Regions from separate parts of the Streptomyces sp. NBC_00996 genome, predicted to be linked through region 1. Evidence: predicted binding sites of a transcription regulator. Region 1 holds the regulator's gene; the other holds the start of a gene.

What was found. The regulator HrcA, encoded in region 1, represses chaperone genes, less so after heat shock. The targets are predictions, from matches to a motif close to TTNGCACTCNGNNNNNCNGAGTGCNAA.
Region 2: the regulator HrcA is predicted to act here: its motif matches at 2,744-2,770, upstream of groES (co-chaperone GroES).

Annotation. Positions count from the first base shown of each region.
Region 1 covers NZ_CP108723.1:3,612,023-3,616,608, reverse strand. Annotated here, with positions in the region: gene hemW (radical SAM family heme chaperone HemW) at 1-1,048, shown strand, start outside; gene OG390_RS17020 (DUF3097 domain-containing protein) at 1,155-1,958, opposite strand; gene OG390_RS17015 (MBL fold metallo-hydrolase) at 1,990-2,730, opposite strand; gene hrcA (heat-inducible transcriptional repressor HrcA) at 2,901-3,917, shown strand; gene dnaJ (molecular chaperone DnaJ) at 3,918-4,586, shown strand, end outside.
Region 2 covers NZ_CP108723.1:6,663,450-6,668,035, forward strand. Annotated here, with positions in the region: gene OG390_RS31465 (THUMP-like domain-containing protein) at 1-817, opposite strand, end outside; gene OG390_RS31470 (polysaccharide deacetylase family protein) at 909-1,901, shown strand; gene OG390_RS31475 (polysaccharide deacetylase family protein) at 1,898-2,689, shown strand; gene groES (co-chaperone GroES) at 2,915-3,223, shown strand; gene groL (chaperonin GroEL) at 3,335-4,586, shown strand, end outside.

The sequences.
Region 1 (4,586 bases):
GCTCGCCTCCCGCGACAACTACGCGGACACGCTGACCGACGAGGTCCGCCTCGCCCGCAAGGTCCTCGGCGACGACCCGCGCCCCGTCCGCACGGTCTTCGTCGGCGGCGGTACGCCGACCCTGCTCGCCGCCGACGATCTCGTACGGATGCTGGGGGCGATCCGCGACGAGTTCGGGCTCGCGGACGACGCTGAGATCACGACCGAGGCGAACCCGGAGTCGGTGGACCCGGCATACCTGGCGACCCTGCGCGCCGGGGGCTTCAACCGGATCTCCTTCGGCATGCAGAGCGCCCGGCAGCACGTACTGAAGGTGCTCGACCGCACGCACACCCCCGGCCGCCCCGAGGCCTGCGTCGCCGAGGCCCGCGCGGCGGGCTTCGAGCATGTGAACCTCGACCTGATCTACGGCACGCCCGGGGAGTCCGACGACGACTGGCGCGCGTCGCTCGACGCGGCCCTCGGCGCCGGCCCCGACCACATCTCCGCGTACGCCCTGATCGTCGAGGAGGGCACCCAGCTCGCCCGCCGCATCCGCCGTGGCGAGGTCCCGATGACGGACGACGACGTTCACGCGGACCGCTACCTGATCGCGGACGAGGTGATGTCGGCGGCCGGGTTCGACTGGTACGAGGTGTCGAACTGGGCCACCTCCGAGGCCGGTCGCTGCCTGCACAACGAGCTGTACTGGCGCGGCGCCGACTGGTGGGGCGCGGGCCCCGGCGCCCACAGCCACGTCGGCGGCGTGCGCTGGTGGAATGTGAAGCATCCCGGGGCGTACGCCGCCGCCCTGGCCTCCGGCCGCTCCCCGGGCGCGGGCCGCGAACTCCTCTCCGAGGAGGACCGCCGCGTCGAGCGGATCCTGCTCGAACTGCGGCTGCGCGAGGGCTGCCCGCTGTCCCTGCTCCGGCCGGACGGGCTGGCCGCATCCCGCCGGGCCCTGTCCGACGGACTCCTCGAGCCCGGCCCGTACGACGCCGGTCGCGCCGTTCTCACGCTGCGGGGGCGGCTGCTGGCCGACGCGGTGGTGCGGGACCTGGTGGACTGAGGCACCCGGGGACGCGGCCGGGGTCGGGAGCGGTGCGCCTACCGGCGCTCGCAGGGTGCCGCCTTCTGCGGGGCGGGTGCCGCCCCGGCGGCACGACTGCCCCCAGCTACACCGGTGCCGTCACGAAGTCGATCAACTCCTCCACCCGGCCCAGGAGTTCCGGCTCCAGGTCCTTGTAGGACCGCACCCGGGACAGGATGTGCTGCCAGGCCGCGCCGGTGTTCTCCGGCCAGCCCAGGGCGCGGCAGACGCCCGTCTTCCAGTCCTGGCCGTGCGGGATCCTGGGCCAGGCCCCGATGCCCACGGAGGACGGCTTCACAGCCTCCCAGATGTCGATGTACGGGTGGCCCAGCACCAGGGCGTGGTCGCTGGTGACCGCGTCCGCGATGCGGGACTCCTTCGTGCCGGGGACCAGGTGGTCGACCAGGACGCCGAGGCGGGCGTCCGGCCCCGGCGCGAAGTCCGCGACGATCGACGGGAGGTCGTCGATGCCCTCCAGGTACTCGACGACGACGCCTTCGATACGGAGGTCGTCGCCCCAGACACGCTCGACCAGTTCGGCGTCGTGGCGGCCCTCCACGTAGACACGTCCGGCCCGCGCGACCCGGGCCCGCGCGCCGGGGACGGCGACCGAACCGGAGGCCGTGCGGGTGGGACGTACCGGACCGGAGGCCGGGCGGACCAGCGTCACCACCTTGCCCTCCAGAAGGAAGCCGCGCGGCTCCAGCGGGAACACGCGGTGCTTGCCGAAGCGGTCCTCCAGGGTCACCGTGCCCGCCTCGCAGCGGATCACCGCGCCGCAGAAGCCGGTGCCGGGCTCCTCGACCACCAGGCCGGGGTCGGCGTGGACCTTGGGCACGGCCTGGGGCTTCTTCCACGGCGGGGTCAGGTCCGGAGAGTACTGGCGCATTCGGATGACGATAGGAGAAGCTCCCGGCCCGCTACGAAGACACGCCGAAACGTGTGGCCAACGCGTCCCGCTGTGCACGGACAAACGCCGCATTCACCGCCGCGCCGTGCCCCGGCACGTACACCGCGTCCTCCCCGCCCAGGTCGAGCAGCCGGTCCAGCGCCGCCGGCCAGTGGGAGGGAACGGCGTCGGGACCCGCCTGGGGTTCGCCCGACTCCTCCACCAGGTCGCCGCAGAAGACGGTCTCCGGTGAGCCGGGTGGACCGGGGACCAGGACCACCAGATCGTGGCAGGTGTGGCCGGGGCCCACGTTGGCGAGCAGGACCTGTATGCCGCCTCCGAGATCGAGGGTCCACTCGCCGGACACCGAGTGGCGGGGGTGGACCAGGAGATCCGCGGCCTCCGCCGCCTCGCGGGGGTCGAGACCGTTGCGTACGGCGTCCGCGCGCAGCTCCTCGCGGTCGTGCGCGAAGACCGCGTCCAGGCCGACCGCGCCGAACACCTCCACCCCGGCGAACGCGGCCGCCCCGAAGACATGGTCGAAGTGGGGATGCGTGAGTGCGAGGTGCGTCACACGGCGGTCGCCACCGAGGATCCGTCGCGCCTCGGTCCGCAGCTGCGCGCCCTCCCGCAGGCTCGACCCCGCGTCGATCATCAGCGCCGCGCCGTCGCCCACCACGAGCCCGGCCGTGCAGTCCCAGACCGGAAGCCGCTTCCGCCCGACCCGGGGCGCCACCGTTTCCCACCCCAGGTCTTCCCAAGTCAGCCTCATATGGAGACGCTAGCCGTGAGAGCCTGCCAGGCACGACATCGCAGGCCCGCCCTTGCCGGGGCCGTACCTCACCGCCGTACACTGGGCCGGGGAACGCTGGCACTCACGTGCGCTGAGTGCCAGGCCGAAGGCCACGAAGTGCGCGGGGAAGACTTCTGGAGGTGTGCGCGATGCTCAGTGAACGCAGGCTCGAGGTGCTGCGCGCCATCGTCCAGGACTACGTGGGCACCGAGGAGCCGGTCGGTTCCAAGGCGCTGACCGAGCGGCACCGCCTCGGCGTCTCGCCGGCGACCGTGCGCAACGACATGGCTGTGTTGGAGGACGAGGGTTATATCGCCCAGCCGCACACCAGCGCCGGGCGCATCCCCACCGACAAGGGCTACCGCCTCTTCGTCGACAAGCTCGCGGGCGTCAAGCCCATGACCGCGCCCGAGCGGCGCGCCATCCAGAACTTCCTCGACGGCGCCGTCGACCTCGACGACGTCGTGGGCCGGACCGTACGGCTGCTCGCGCAGCTCACACGGCAGGTCGCCGTGGTGCAGTACCCCTCGCTGACGCGCTCGACCGTGCGGCACGTGGAGCTGCTCTCGCTCGCCCCCGCGCGCGTGATGCTCGTGCTGATCACCGACACCGGCCGGGTCGAGCAGCGCATGATCGACTGCCCTGTACCGTTCGGCGAGACGTCGCTCGCGGATCTGCGGGCCCGGCTCAACAGCCGGGTCGCGGGTCGCCGTTTCGCGGACGTCCCGCAGCTCGTGCAGGACCTGCCGGAGGCCTTCGAGGCGGAGGACCGCGGTACGGTCTCGACAGTGCTCTCCACTCTTCTGGAGACGCTCGTCGAGGAGACCGAGGAGCGGCTGATGATCGGCGGCACCGCCAATCTCACCCGTTTCGGACATGACTTCCCTCTCACCATCCGGCCGGTGCTCGAAGCGCTGGAGGAGCAGGTGGTGCTCCTCAAGTTGCTTGGTGAGGCCGGGGATTCGAGCATGACCGTGCGAATCGGGCACGAGAACGCGTATGAGGGACTCAACTCCACGTCCGTGGTCTCGGTCGGCTACGGTTCGGGCGGCGAGGCAGTAGCCAAACTCGGCGTGGTCGGCCCGACCCGCATGGATTATCCGGGAACGATGGGAGCGGTACGAGCGGTGGCACGGTACGTCGGACAGATCCTGGCGGAGTCTTAAGTGGCCACGGACTACTACGCCGTACTCGGCGTGCGCCGCGACGCGTCCCAGGACGAGATCAAGAAGGCGTTCCGGAGGCTCGCGCGCGAGCTGCACCCGGACGTCAATCCCGATCCGAAGACGCAGGAGCGGTTCAAGGAGATCAACGCCGCGTACGAGGTGTTGTCGGACCCGCAGAAGAAGCAGGTCTACGACCTCGGTGGCGACCCGCTGTCCCAGTCGGGCGGCGCGGGCGCGGGCGGCTTCGGCGCGGGCGGCTTCGGGAACTTCTCGGACATCATGGACGCCTTCTTCGGTACGGCGTCGCAGCGCGGCCCCCGGTCGCGCACCCGCCGTGGCCAGGACGCCATGATCCGGCTCGAGATCGAGCTGGACGAGGCCGCCTTCGGCACGACGAAGGACATCCAGGTCGACACGGCCGTCGTCTGCGCCACCTGCAATGGGGAAGGCGCGGCGCCGGGCACCTCGGCGCAGACGTGTGACATGTGCCGCGGTCGCGGTGAGGTGTCGCAGGTGACGCGGTCCTTCCTGGGCCAGGTCATGACGTCCCGCCCCTGCCCGCAGTGCCAGGGCTTCGGCACCGTGGTCCCGACCCCGTGCCCGGAGTGCGCGGGCGACGGACGGGTCCGCTCCCGTCGGACGCTGACCGTGAAGATTCCGGCCGGTGTC
Region 2 (4,586 bases), 3.1 Mb from region 1:
ACAAGTAGCGTCCCGGCGGCCGGACTCGGGGGTTCGGGAGACCGCGGCCGCGCAGCTCGCGGGGTCCCGGCAGCAGCGTGGCCCGCACCAGACCGGGTTCCGTGCCGAACCACAGCACGGCCTCCTTCACATCCCCGCCGTCCGAGATCCACTCGGCCTCCGCCTCGGCGGGGACCGCCTCGTGGGGGATGCCGGGGGCGATCTTCAGCGCGGCGAGCGGCGCCTTCAGGGCCGTCCCGACCGCCCAGGACAGCGGGGGCGAGTAAGCCTCCGGGTCGAAGATCCGGCCACGGCCGCCCCGCCGGGCCGGGTCCACGAAGACCGCGTCGTACTGCGCGGTGTCCACCTCCGTGACATCCGCCTCGCGCACCTCGATGAGGCCGGCGAGACCGAGCGCGTCGGCGTTCGCGCGGGCGACCTCCGTCGTCAGCGGGTCGCGGTCGACGGCGAGGACCCGGATCCCGGCGCGGGCGAGCGCGATCGCGTCGCCGCCGATGCCGCAGCAGAGGTCGGCGACGGAACGAATGCCCAGCGCCCGGAACCGCTCCGCGCGGTAGGTCGCCACGCTGGTCCGCGTCGACTGCTCCACCCCGTGCGGGGTGAAGAACATCCGCTCCGCGTCCTCGGCCCCGAACTTCGCCGCCGCCCGCTGCCGAAGCCGCGCCTGCCCGAGGGCCGCCGAGACCAGCTCGGCCGGGTGCTCGCGGCGCAGCCGGGTGGCGACGGCCAGCTCCTGCGCCGGTTCGGTGCCGCGCACCTCGTCGAGCAGGGCGCGGCCCTCGGGGGTGAGCAGGGAGGCGAAGGAGACGTCGTTCACCGGCCCATTGTGGGCCAGTCGGTGGACGCTGCGCGTTCCGGCGGCGGTGTCGGGGCCCCGTGCGGGGCATGACCTGCGAGGATCCGGCGCCATGCGACCTGTACGACAAAAGTATAAAAATGCGGCGAATGGGATGGGGCTTCGCGGAGGATTCGGCGCCCGCGGGAGTGCCGAATCCGGCAAGGGGGCCTGTACCCGCGGTGGAGTCGGTTCCCGCGGTGTGGTCGCCGTGCTCGCCCTCACCGCCCTCGTCTCCGGCTGCTCCGACGGTCACGGCGTGCGGCCGGCCCCCGGTCAGCAGGCGATGAAGGCGCCCCCCGCCCGTGCCCTCTACTCGTACGCCGCCAAGCTCCGCGTCGCGCAGGCCCAACGGGCCGCCGCGGCCAAACGCTGGGGACTGGCCAGGACGCCGCTGACGGCCCCGCCGGCGCCCGTCAAGAAGCCGGTGATCAGGGCCCGCGACGGGTTCGAGGTCGACGACCAGGAGGAGCTGGACCTGCCCCCGGTCTTCACCACCGTCCCCACCAAGGACAAGGTCGTCTTCCTCACCATCGACGACGGCGAGGAGAAGGACCCGAAGTTCCTGCGGATGATGAGCGATCTGAAGATCCCGTACACCGCCTTCCTCAGCAACTACCTGATCAAGGACGACTACCAGTACTTCCGGAAGATGCGCGACCGGGGCGTGACGCTGAACAACCACACGCTCCACCACCCCTACCTGCCCGGACTCTCGTACGCGGAACAGAAGGACGAGATCTGCGGCATGCAGGCCATCATGAAGCGGCAGTTCGGCAAGCGCCCCACGGTCTTCCGGCCCCCGTACGGCAACTACAACCAGGACACCCTGCGCGCCGCCAAGTCCTGCGGCATCAAGTACGCGCCCATCTGGGACGAGGAGGTCTTCGTCGACCACTGGGAGTACCGCGAGTGGGACCAGGACCTGCACCCCGGCGACATCGTCCTCACCCACTTCCGCGGCCGGAACGACTGGAAGGGCACGATGCCCGACATGGTCCGCCGCTTCATGAGGAAGGTGACGGACGAGGGATACGCGGTGGCCCGCCTGGAGGACTACCTGTGAGGGTGCGGGGACTGGTCGCCGGGCTGCTCGCCGCCGCTCTCCTGAGCGGCTGCGCGCAGTCCGTCGACCCGATCGAGCGGCTGGGCAAGAAAGCGGCGCAGAAGGTACGGCCACGCGAGTCGGCGTACCGCCGCTGGGGGCTCGCCGCCCCGCTCGCCAGGGCGCCGAGACCGCCCGTCCGGACCACCGCCCGCACCGCGGGTCCGGGCCTGCCGCCCGTCGTGGACCACGTCCCCACCCGCGACAAGGTGGTCTTCCTGACATACGACGACGGCGTCGAGCGCGATCCGCGGTTCGTCGACATGGTCCGTGAACTGCGGCTGCCGGTCAGCATGTTCCTCACGGACAGCGTCGTCGGGCCGGGGTACGGGCACTTCGCCCAGCTGCGCGCGGTCGGCGCCAGCGTGCAGAACCACACCCTCGACCACGCCTCCCTGCGCGGCCTGCCGTATGTCGGTCAGCGCGCCGAGATCTGCGGCCAGCAGGTCAAGCTCAAACAGCGCTTCGGCATCCGGCCCCGGCTGCTGCGGCCCCCGTACGGCAGGTACGACCGCACGACGTTGCGCGCGGCGGGGGACTGCGGGGTCGCTGCGGTCGTACTGTGGCGGGCGTCGATGAGGGCGGAAGGGCTGCGGTGCGCGGAGGGGGACCGGCTGCGACCCGGCGACATCGTCCTCGCCCGTCCGCAGGACACGGACGGCGTCACGCTCAGCGAGTCGACGACCCGGTTGCTGCGTCGCGTCCAGGCGCAGGGATTCACGGTGGCCCGTCTCGAGGACTACCTCTGACGGCGTCCGCATCCACCCGGTGCGACCAGAAACATCGCGGCGCGCCGGAGGCTTCTGGCACTCCGCTTGACCGAGTGCTAATCGCGGTCATAGTCTCAGGTCTGGCACTCCCCCCTGGAGAGTGCCAGTAGCGACGGGCAGGTCCGGCACCCGCGACGACGGATCGACCTGGTCGCCACCTCAGACAGTTAACCCCGTGAGATCTCCGAAGGGGGAGGTCGGATCGTGACGACCGCCAGCTCCAAGGTTGCCATCAAGCCGCTCGAGGACCGCATTGTGGTCCAGCCGCTCGACGCCGAGCAGACCACGGCCTCTGGCCTGGTCATCCCGGACACCGCGAAGGAGAAGCCCCAGGAGGGCGTCGTCCTCGCCGTGGGTCCGGGCCGCTTCGAGGACGGTAACCGTCTTCCGCTCGACGTCACTGTCGGCGACGTCGTGCTCTACAGCAAATACGGCGGCACCGAGGTGAAGTACAACGGCGAGGAGTACCTCGTCCTCTCGGCTCGCGACGTGCTCGCGATCATCGAGAAGTAATTCACCCCGTTTTGCAGTGAACTGCGCCCCTGGCCCCCGCGACCTTCAAAAGCCGGGCGCTGGGGGCGCAGTTCGTTTCTCCCAAAGTTTCCGAGAGGGCTGAATCGCTCCATGGCGAAGATCCTGAAGTTCGACGAGGACGCCCGTCGCGCCCTTGAGCGCGGCGTCAACAAGCTTGCCGACACGGTGAAGGTGACGATCGGCCCCAAGGGCCGCAACGTCGTCATCGACAAGAAGTTCGGCGCTCCCACCATCACCAACGACGGTGTCACCATCGCCCGCGAGGTCGAGGTCGAGGACCCGTACGAGAACCTCGGTGCCCAGCTGGTGAAGGAGGTGGCGACCAAGACCAACGACATCGCGGGTGACGGTACGACCACCGCCACCGTGCTCGCCCAGGCGCTCGTGCGCGAGGGCCTGAGGAACGTCGCCGCGGGTGCCTCCCCGGCGCTGCTGAAGAAGGGCATCGACGCGGCGGTCAAGGCCGTCTCCGACGAGCTCCTCGCCACCGCGCGCCCGATCGACGAGAAGTCCGACATCGCCGCCGTCGCCGGTCTGTCCGCCCAGGACCCGCAGGTCGGCGAGCTCATCGCCGAAGCGATGGACAAGGTCGGCAAGGACGGTGTCATCACCGTCGAGGAGTCCAACACCTTCGGTCTGGAGCTGGACTTCACCGAGGGCATGGCCTTCGACAAGGGCTACCTGTCGCCGTACTTCGTGACGGACCAGGAGCGCATGGAGGCGGTCCTCGAGGACCCGTACATCCTCATCCACCAGGGCAAGATCAGCTCCATCCAGGACCTGCTGCCGCTGCTGGAGAAGGTCATCCAGTCCAACGCCTCCAAGCCGCTGCTGATCATCGCCGAGGACGTCGAGGGCGAGGCCCTGTCGACCCTGGTCGTGAACAAGATCCGTGGCACCTTCAACGCCGTTGCCGTGAAGGCTCCCGGCTTCGGTGACCGCCGCAAGGCCATGCTCGGCGACATCGCCACCCTCACCGGTGGTCAGGTCATCGCCGAGGAGGTCGGCCTCAAGCTCGACCAGGTCGGCCTGGACGTGCTCGGCAGCGCCCGCCGGGTGACCGTCACCAAGGACGACACCACCATCGTCGACGGTGCCGGCAGTTCCGACGAGGTCGTCGGCCGCGTCAACCAGATCAAGGCCGAGATCGAGAACACCGACTCCGACTGGGACCGCGAGAAGCTCCAGGAGCGCCTTGCGAAGCTGGCCGGCGGCGTGTGCGTGATCAAGGTCGGCGCCGCCACCGAGGTGGAGCTGAAGGAGAAGAAGCACCGTCTGGAGGACGCCATCTCCGCGACCCGCGCCGCGGTCGAGGAGGGCATCGTCTCCGGTGGTGGCTCCG